Regions from separate parts of the Bradyrhizobium sp. USDA 326 genome, predicted to be linked through region 4. Evidence: predicted binding sites of a transcription regulator. Region 4 holds the regulator's gene; each other region holds the start of a gene.
The links. Region 4 encodes PhoB, which activates phosphate uptake and scavenging genes when phosphate is short. Its sites were predicted from a motif close to TGTCATNNANCTGTCAT; they were not measured.

Region 1 (2,198 bases), 940 kb from region 4:
TCTCGGCGCGCCGCAACGCGGCGGTCGAGGTCTGGCACTCCTCGGCAGTGCCCGCGACCGGCGAGCCGTCGGCGTCGATCAAGAAGGGCATTGCAACGTAGTAGGTCACATCCGACATGGCGTTGCTCCAGTTTTGAAAATCAGGCGGCGCTGCTCTTGCTCCGCATCTTGCTGCGCGAGGTCTCAGGAATGCAGCCGGCGGAAATCGCCGCCTGCAATTCCTCCAGCTCGGCTTCCAGATATTCATTGGCCATGATCAGCGCCTTGATGGTGCTGCGCAGATTGCCGTCGCACATCGCGATCGCCTGATCGCAAGCCTGTTCATAATGGCTGTTGTCGAGAAGGGGCGTTGCCGACATCTGCGTTGTCCTCGTGCGGTGAGCATTGGCGTTTTCGGAGAATTGGGCGCTCCGGAATGTTCCTCTTTTGTTCTATTTGAGTCAAGCGGATTCATGTGGGCGAGCCGCGGCGCAGGCCGGCTCACGGATCAGGCGATGATGTCGGGGGTAATCTGGTCTTCGATGAACGCGATGCGATCACGCAACAAGAGCTTGCGCTTCTTCAACCGCTGTAACCGCAATAGGTCGGGGGCGGGCGATTGATGCAGTGCATCGATCGCGGCGTCCAGATCTCGGTGTTCCTGCTGCAACCGGGTGAGCTCGGCTTCGAGCTCACGCTCGTCTTCATTGGTCATGTCTGCGGTGGCCGAAAACCGATAAGCGTGAGATTAAAGGCTGTGGATGCCTTGTGGAAATTATCGTCCTTGCGCCGCGCGATCGCAAGCGATCTGCGATCCTCGCGCGCCGGTCTCCCGCAACATATTTCTGCAGGCGGACGCGGCGTTGCGCAGGCGCATTGATATCATGGATCTTTCGCGCGCGGTTCCCTTAGTCACGCTTCGTTACATATGAACTTTCAAAAATGACACTGCGACGACGGATACCCATCGACAGGACGAATCGGTGATGTAGACTTGCTTGTCCGGATCGAATCCTAAGGTTCAACCTACCGAGGAGGTTTCGAATGACAATTCAGGCACATCTTGTTGAATTGGAGCGGAAGCACAAACTTCTCGAAAGCGAATTGCATGAAGCTCTCGTGCACCTTTCAACAGACGACCTGCAAATTGTTGAGTTGAAGCGCCGGAAGTTGATGGTCAAGGACCAGATCGAGCGTCTGAAGCACGGCGACACGCTCCACTAACCACCCCCGTAACACCGTAGAGTTGATCACATCCTTACGCAGGGATGAGAGCGTTCGTGCTCATCCCTGCTGCAAGATGGCGCAAGATGTTTGCCTGGCGCCAGCTCTGCCGGGACGTCGTTTCTCGACGCGAACCGCTATTCACCTCGCTCGATAGCGTTCTGGATGTCCGCGAGCTCGGCGACGTGATCGGCGATCGCGAGCGACGACGTCAATCCCGGGGATTCGATACCGAACAGATTGATCAGGCCTGCAACGCCGTGATCGCGCGGGCCCTGCATCAAGAAGTCCTGTGTGGCCACGGCCGGCGGCACGATCTTCGGGCGGATGCCCGAATAGCTCGGCATCAGCGCGCCATCGGGCAGCGTCGGCCAGTATTTGCGGATCGCCGGATAGAAGCGCTCGGCGCGTGAAGGATCGACCTCGTAGTTGATCGTCTCGATCCATTCGACGTCGGGCCCGAAACGTGCCTGCCCTGCCATGTCCAGCGTCAGATGGACACCTAGCCCGCCCGGCTCGGGCACCGGATAGATCAGGCGCGAGAACGGCGCCTTGGCGTTGCAGCTGAAGTAATTTCCCTTGGCGAGATAGGCCGGGGGAATCCGGTCCAGCGGCATGCCGTCGATGTTGCGCGCGACATTCGTCGCCGACAGCCCCGCGGCGTTGACAAGGAGGCTGCATTGCAGCGTCATCGGCGCCTCGCCGCCGGCCTCGACCTCGATGACGCCGGCAGTCGCCTTGGCGCGGATCAGCGGGGTGTGAAACGCGAAGGCCGCACCGGCATCCTCGGCCTCGCCGCGCAGCGAAAGCATGTAGGCGTGGCTGTCGATGATGCCCGTTGACGGTGACAGCAGCGCAGCATCGCAGGCGAGCGCCGGCTCCAGCGCCCGCGCGGCCTCGCCCGCGAGCAGCTGCATGTCGAGCACGCCATTGGCCTCGGCATGCGCCTTGATCGATTGCAGCTTCTCGGTTTCCTTCGCATTGGTCGCGACGAT
Region 2 (2,198 bases), 2.0 Mb from region 4:
AGACGGCACATGGCTCGAAAACGCGGAAAATCGTCATGACGACCCCGGTCGCACTCACCATCGCCGGCTCCGATTCGAGCGGCGGCGCGGGCATCCAGGCGGACCTGAAGACCTTTGCCGCGCTCGGCGTCTACGGCGCCTCCGTGATCACGGCGCTGACGGCGCAGAACACGCGCGGCGTCACCGGCATCCACGCGGTGCCCGCCGGGTTCGTCGCCGAGCAGATCGACGCGGTGTTCTCCGACCTGGACATCGGCGCGGTGAAGATCGGCATGGTGGCCCAGGCCGCCAGCATCGATGCCATCGCGACCGCGCTCTCGCGCTGGTCGCCCCGGCACGTCGTGCTCGATCCCGTCATGGTCGCGACCTCCGGCGACCGCCTGCTGGCCTCTGAGGCCGTCGACGCCCTGCGCACCAGGCTGATACCGCTGGCCGCCGTGATCACGCCGAACCTGCCGGAGGCCGCGGCTCTGCTCGACGAGCCGGTCGCGGCAAGCGAGGCCGAGATCGAAAGCCAGGGGCGCCGCCTGCTGGCGCTCGGCTGCGGCGCCGTCCTGGTCAAGGGCGGGCACGGCGAGGGTGCCGAGAGCATCGACTATCTGGTCGATGCGGACAGCAGGATCGCGCTCGCGGCGCCGCGCATCGCCACCCGCAACACCCATGGCACCGGCTGCTCACTGTCCTCGGCGATCGCGGCGGGACTGGCCAGGGGCGAGAACCTGGAAAACGCCGTGCGCAATGCCAAGGCCTGGATCAGCGCCGCGATCGCCGCCGCCGACCGTTTCAGCGTCGGCCACGGCCATGGGCCGATCCATCATTTCCACAGGTTCTACTGACACGGGCTCGTTCACCTCTCCCGCTTGCGGGAGAGGTCGGCGCGTCCGAGCGATGCGAAGCATCATCCCGCGCGACGGGTGAGGGCTTTCTCCTCATGGCGAATCCCACCGGGGAAACACCCTCTCCCCAACCCTCCCCCGCATGCGGGGGAGGAGCGCACCGACCTCCTGGGTTGCCAGCGGCAATCCGTATTTGAGCCCCCCTGCGGCGCCATGTCGCCTGATTGTCGCATGCGACTGATATTCGCGGGGAGGGCGAGGCGAAGTTTGATTCGTAGCTGAGGTGCCTCAAGGTTCAATCGGTCATCCCCCTGTCACGGGACATTGTTACAGGCTGGCGCATGGGAAGTTACGCTGTGAGCGACGAGAGCCCGGAGCGGCGCTTTCGCACCTTGTTCATCTCCGACGTTCATCTCGGAGCCCGCGGTTCTCAAGCCGATCTCCTGCTCGACTTCCTGCGCTACCACGATGCCGACACGATCTATCTCGTCGGCGACATCGTCGACGGCTGGGCGCTGAAATCGAGCTGGCACTGGCCGCAATCGCACAACGACCTCGTCCAGAAGCTGTTGCGCAAGGCGCGCAAGGGCGCCAAGATCATCTACATCCCCGGCAATCACGACGAGTTCCTGCGCAACTATTACGGCACGCATTTCGGCGGCATCGACGTCGTCGAGAACACAGTTCACACCGGCACCGACGGCAAGCGCTATCTCGTCATCCACGGCGACATCTTCGATCTCGTGGTGCAGAACGCGCGCTGGCTCGCCCATCTCGGCGACAAGGCCTACGACTTCGCGATCCAGATGAATCGCCTCGTCAACTTCTTCCGCCGCCTGTTCGGCGTGCCCTACTGGTCGCTGTCGCAATGGGCCAAGCAGAAGGTCAAGAACGCCGTCAACTATATCGGCGCGTTCGAGCAGGCGCTCGCCGCCGAGGCGCGGCGCCACGATGCCGACGGCGTGATCTGCGGCCACATCCACTACGCCGTGATCCGCGACGAGGCCGGCATCCGCTACATGAATTGCGGCGACTGGGTCGAGAGCTGCACGGCCCTGGTCGAGCATGACGACGGCCATTTCGAGATCATCACCTGGGCGGATCATTTGCAAAGGCCGGCAGCCGTCCCGCAGGTCGCGGCAAGAGCTGCATGACAAGAGCTGCATGACAAGAGCCGCATGATGCGCATCCTGGTCGCGACCGACGCCTGGCACCCGCAAGTTAACGGTGTGGTTCGGACGCTGACCAAGCTTGCCGACGCCGCCAAAGGGCTTAGCGTTGAAAGTCTTGGCATTGAAGGTCTTGGCGTTGAAGGCCTTGGCGTCGAATTCTCGTTCCTGACGCCGCAATCGTTCCGCACTT
Region 3 (2,198 bases), 400 kb from region 4:
TTGGCCTTCTCATACGCGGCCTTGGTGATCGGCAGATAGCCCGATGCCTTGTGGATGTAGACCTGGCGATCGGTGTCCGACAGGAAGGAAAGGAATTTCGCGACGCCCTTGTAGTCGTCGGCCGGCTTGCCGCCCATCACCCAGAGCGAAGCGCCGCCGATGATCGAGTTCTGCGGCGCGCCCTTCACGTCGGGATAATAGGGCATCGGCACCGCGGTGAAGTTGAACTTGGCCTGCGCCTTGACGTTACCGAAGAAGGCCGACGAGGTCAGGTAGAGTGGGCATTCGCCTGACGTGAAGCGGCCTTCGCCGGTGTTGGTGCGGCCGGCATAATCGTAGGTCTTGTCCTTCTGGAGCTCGACCAGCTTCTCGAGGTGCTTGACCTGGAGCGGTCCGTTGAACTGCAGCACGGTGTCGAAGCCGTCGAGGCCGTTGGCCTTGCTGGCCAGCGGCACGTTGTGCCAGGCGGAGAGCTGCTCGAGATTGACCCAGGTGACCCAGGAGTTGGAGAAGCCGCAGGTGGGATGGCCGTTGTCGTGCAGCTTCTTGGCGGCGTCGAACACTTCAGGCCAGGTCTTCGGGATCGTGACATTCGCCTTCTTCAGCTCGTCGAGGTTGACCCACATCACGGTCGACGACGAGTTGAAGGGGAAGGACAGCATCTCGCCCTTCGAGGTCGAATAGTAGCCGGTGATCGCGGGCAGATAGGCCTTGGGGTCGAACTTCTCGCCGGTCTCGGCCATCAGCTTGTAGACCGGCTTCACGGCGCCGGTCGCGGCCATCATGGTGGCGGTGCCGACCTCGAACACCTGCATGATGTGCGGGGCGTTGCCGGCGCGGAACGCCGCGATGCCGGCGTTCATCGTGTCGGCGTAGTTGCCCTTGTAGGTCGGGATCACCTTGTAGTCGCTCTGCGCGGCGTTGAAGTCGTTGGCGAGCTTGACGATGACGTCGTTGTTGGCGCCGGTCATCGCGTGCCACCACTGGATCTCGGTCACGGCCAGCGCCGGCGAAGCCGACAAGCCGACCGTGAGTGCAAATGCGGCAGCCGCACCAAAATGTCGAAGAGCCATCAAGAATCCTCCCTTGCCCGTCACTAAAGAAGCGCTTGCGCTAGCAGCGCCATATGACGTTCACATGACTGTGTAAGCGGCCGAAACGAAAGCGGCAAGCGCTGGAAAAGGGAAGCCGTCAAATAGGCGAATACGCAGCGACAGCCGCAGCCGTTCGCGCTGCACAGGCGTACGCGCGCCGCAGTGCGGCATGGGTGAATGTGGGAAGGTGAGCGCCGTCAGCGCCGAATGACGTTGGGCGGAATGGACGCAGCTCCGGGCTCTCTTAACCTCCGCCGCTCTTGTCCACCGAAGCCTTGGCGAAGGCGGATGCGGGAGAGGTCGCGCCGAAGGCGCGGGTGAGGGCTTTCTCCCCTTGGGGGTAGTCCCATTGCGGAGACACCCTCTCCCCAGCCCTCTCCCGCAAGCGGGGAGGGAGCGCACCTGGGCGCTGCCGCTCGATCTGTGTCTTATCTCAGCGCTTGCGCTCGGGGCCGCAGACCGTGCCCTTCTGGACCATCGCGTCGATCTCGGCCTTGGAGTAGCCGAACTCGCCGAGCACCTCCGCCGCGTGCTGGCTGAATTTCGGCGGCAGACGGCGCAGGCTCGGCTTTGAGCGATCGAGCCGGATCGGTGACGCCACGCCCTTGTACCAGTCCTTCTCGATAATATCGCCGCGGTAGAGCGTGTGCGGGTTGGTCAACGCCTGGTCGATCTTCTGCACCGGGCCAGCGGGCAGTCCTGCCGCGAGCAGGCGATTGCACAGCGGCTCGGCCTCGTGCTGGCTGAACACCGCGGCAAGCTCGGCGCGCAGCAGCTCGCGATTGGCGATGCGGTCCTTGTTGCGGGCAAAGCGCGGGTCGGTGCCGAGCTCGGGCTTGCCGATCTCCTTGGCCAGCTTGCGGAAGGTGCCGTCATTGCCGACGCCGATGAAGATGTCGTCGGTCTTGGTCGGGAAGATCGCGTAGGGCACGAGGTTGGGGTGCTCGTTGCCGGTGAGACCAGGCGGCTTGCCATGCATGAAATAGTTCGCGGTGTGCGGATGCATGATGGCAAGACCGGTCTCGTACAGGGTCGTTTCCAGGAACTGGCCCTTGCCGGAGCGCTGCCGCTCCGACAGCGCCATCAGGATGCCGATCGCGGCAT
Region 4 (2,198 bases):
GCAGCTGAAAAAGCTTTGGGAGGCCGGACTTTCGGCCAGCCAGATCGCGGCGGAGCTCGGCAATGTGACCCGCAATGCCGTGATCGGCAAGGTGCACCGGCTCGGCTTGTCCGGCCGCGCCAAGAGCCCTTCATCGGCAGCGCCCCGGCCGCGCAAGGCCCGGCCTGCGCAGCACATGATGCGGGTGACCCGCCCCGTCGCCCGCGGCAACACCGCACTGGCGCAGGCCTTCGAGGTCGAGGTGGAGGCCGAACCCGTCACCTACGACAACGTGGTGCCGATGAGCCAGCGGCTGTCGCTGCTGGAATTGAACGAGGCGACGTGCCACTGGCCGGTCGGCGATCCCTCCAGCCCGGATTTCTTCTTCTGCGGCGGCAAGGCGCTCTCGGGCCTGCCCTACTGCGCCCAGCATTCGCGCGTGGCGTATCAGCCTGCAGCGGATCGGCGGCGCGCACCGGCGAAGCCGGGCACGCGGTGAGTTTGCGGATTTAGCTGACTGCAGCCGTCACACGCTGACGGCTCGGCTTACTCGGTGTCGTCCCCGCGGAGGCGGGGGATCAATAACCACAGGGCGCAGTGATTGCGCGAGATGGTCACTCCGAGTCTTCGCCAAACAAAGCCCTGTGATTATGGATCCCGGGCTCACGCTACGCGCGCCCCGGGGTGACGACCAAGATTGTTGCCGCGGCTCGCTAGTTCAGAGCTTTACGTCTGCTCCGCCTTCGCGAACCGATCGTCCAGCGCATAGCCGGCGCCACGGACGGTGCGGATCGGATCCTGCTCACGGCCGAGATTGAGCAGCTTGCGCAGGCGGCCGATGTGGACGTCGACAGTGCGCTCGTCGATGTAGATGTCGCGGCCCCAGACGCTGTCGAGCAGCTGCTCGCGCGAGAACACGCGGCCGGGATGCTCCAGGAAGAACTCCAGCAGGCGATATTCGGTCGGGCCGAGATCGATCGGCCGGCCCGAGCGCGCCACGCGGCGCTTGTCGCGATCGAGCTCGATGTCGCCGTAGGCGAGCACGGTGGCGAGCCGCTCGGGGCTGGCGCGCCTGAGCAGACCCTTCACGCGCGCGAGCAGCTCCGGCACCGAGAACGGCTTGACGATGTAATCGTCGGCACCGGTCGCAAGTCCCCGCACCCGCTCGCTCTCCTCGCCGCGCGCGGTGAGCATGATGATCGGCAGCTGCTTGGTTTCGGGACGGGTGCGCAGCCGCCGGCATAGCTCGATGCCCGACAGGCCCGGCAGCATCCAGTCGAGCACGATCAGATCGGGAATGTGCTCCTTGAGGCGGGTGTCGGCGTCATCGCCGCGCATCACCGTCTCGACGTCATAGCCGTCGCCTTCGAGGTTGTAGCGGAGAAGCTCGGTGAGAGCTTCCTCGTCCTCAACCACCATGATGCGTGCGCCCATGTTGTCGTCGCTCCTTAGGTATTCGGCACCGTCGTGGCGAAGGTCGTCATGTCGCCCTTCGGCCGCTTGTCGGTGATCGCCTGGCCTTCGATCATGTAGAACACGGTCTCGGCGATGTTGGTGGCGTGGTCACCGATCCGCTCGATGTTCTTGGCACAGAACATCAAATGGATGCAGAACGAGATGTTGCGCGGATCCTCCATCATGTAGGTCAGGAGTTCGCGGAACAGCGAGGTGCAGATGGCGTCGACTTCCTCGTCGCCTTTCCACACCGCCATCGCCGCCGGCAGATCGTGCGCGGCATAGGCGTCCAGCACCGACTTGACCTGCTGCTGCACGAGGTCGGTCATGTGCTCCAGGCCGCGGAACAGTTTCAGCGGATGGAAATCCGTCTCCAGCGCTGCGACGCGCTTGCCCATGTTCTTGGCGAGATCGCCGATGCGCTCGAGATCGGTCGCGACGCGCATGGCGCCGACGATCTCGCGCAGATCAACGGCCATCGGCTGGCGGCGGGCGATGGTGAGCACGGCGCGCTCCTCGATGCGCTTCTGCAGCATGTCGAGCTCGGCGTCGGTGGTGACGACGCGCTGACCGAGCGTGACGTCGCGGCGGATCAGCGCGTCGACGGAATCGACGATCATGCGCTCGGCGATCCCGCCCATCTCGGCGACCAGGCGGGTGAGCTCCTGCAGGTCGGTGTCGAAAGCCTTTGCGGTATGTTCAGAACCCATGTTCCGTCTCCTCAGCCGAACCGGCCGGTGATGTAATCCTGCGTGCGCCGGTCG

Region 1: a site for PhoB is predicted at 922-938, ahead of ABIG06_RS05625 (YdcH family protein). Genes of this name have one in related genera too.
Region 2: a site for PhoB is predicted at 1,138-1,154, ahead of ABIG06_RS00375 (UDP-2,3-diacylglucosamine diphosphatase). Genes of this name have one in related genera too.
Region 3: a site for PhoB is predicted at 1,127-1,143, ahead of ugpB (sn-glycerol-3-phosphate ABC transporter substrate-binding protein UgpB). Genes of this name have one in related genera too.

What each region holds. Positions count from the first base shown of each region.
Region 1 is NZ_JBMGQA010000001.1:1,173,577-1,175,774, reverse strand. It holds gene ABIG06_RS05640 (hypothetical protein) at 1-118, opposite strand, end outside; gene ABIG06_RS05635 (hypothetical protein) at 141-359, opposite strand; gene ABIG06_RS05630 (YdcH family protein) at 488-694, opposite strand; gene ABIG06_RS05625 (YdcH family protein) at 1,024-1,203, shown strand; gene ABIG06_RS05620 (NAD(P)/FAD-dependent oxidoreductase) at 1,341-2,198, opposite strand, start outside.
Region 2 is NZ_JBMGQA010000001.1:87,939-90,136, reverse strand. It holds gene thiD (bifunctional hydroxymethylpyrimidine kinase/phosphomethylpyrimidine kinase) at 36-836, shown strand; gene ABIG06_RS00375 (UDP-2,3-diacylglucosamine diphosphatase) at 1,178-1,990, shown strand; gene ABIG06_RS00370 (glycosyltransferase family 4 protein) at 2,018-2,198, shown strand, end outside.
Region 3 is NZ_JBMGQA010000001.1:2,508,521-2,510,718, reverse strand. It holds gene ugpB (sn-glycerol-3-phosphate ABC transporter substrate-binding protein UgpB) at 1-1,073, opposite strand, end outside; gene ABIG06_RS11950 (CaiB/BaiF CoA transferase family protein) at 1,528-2,198, opposite strand, start outside.
Region 4 is NZ_JBMGQA010000001.1:2,111,028-2,113,225, forward strand. It holds gene ABIG06_RS10145 (GcrA family cell cycle regulator) at 1-478, shown strand, start outside; gene phoB (phosphate regulon transcriptional regulator PhoB) at 706-1,413, opposite strand; gene phoU (phosphate signaling complex protein PhoU) at 1,428-2,144, opposite strand; gene pstB (phosphate ABC transporter ATP-binding protein PstB) at 2,156-2,198, opposite strand, start outside.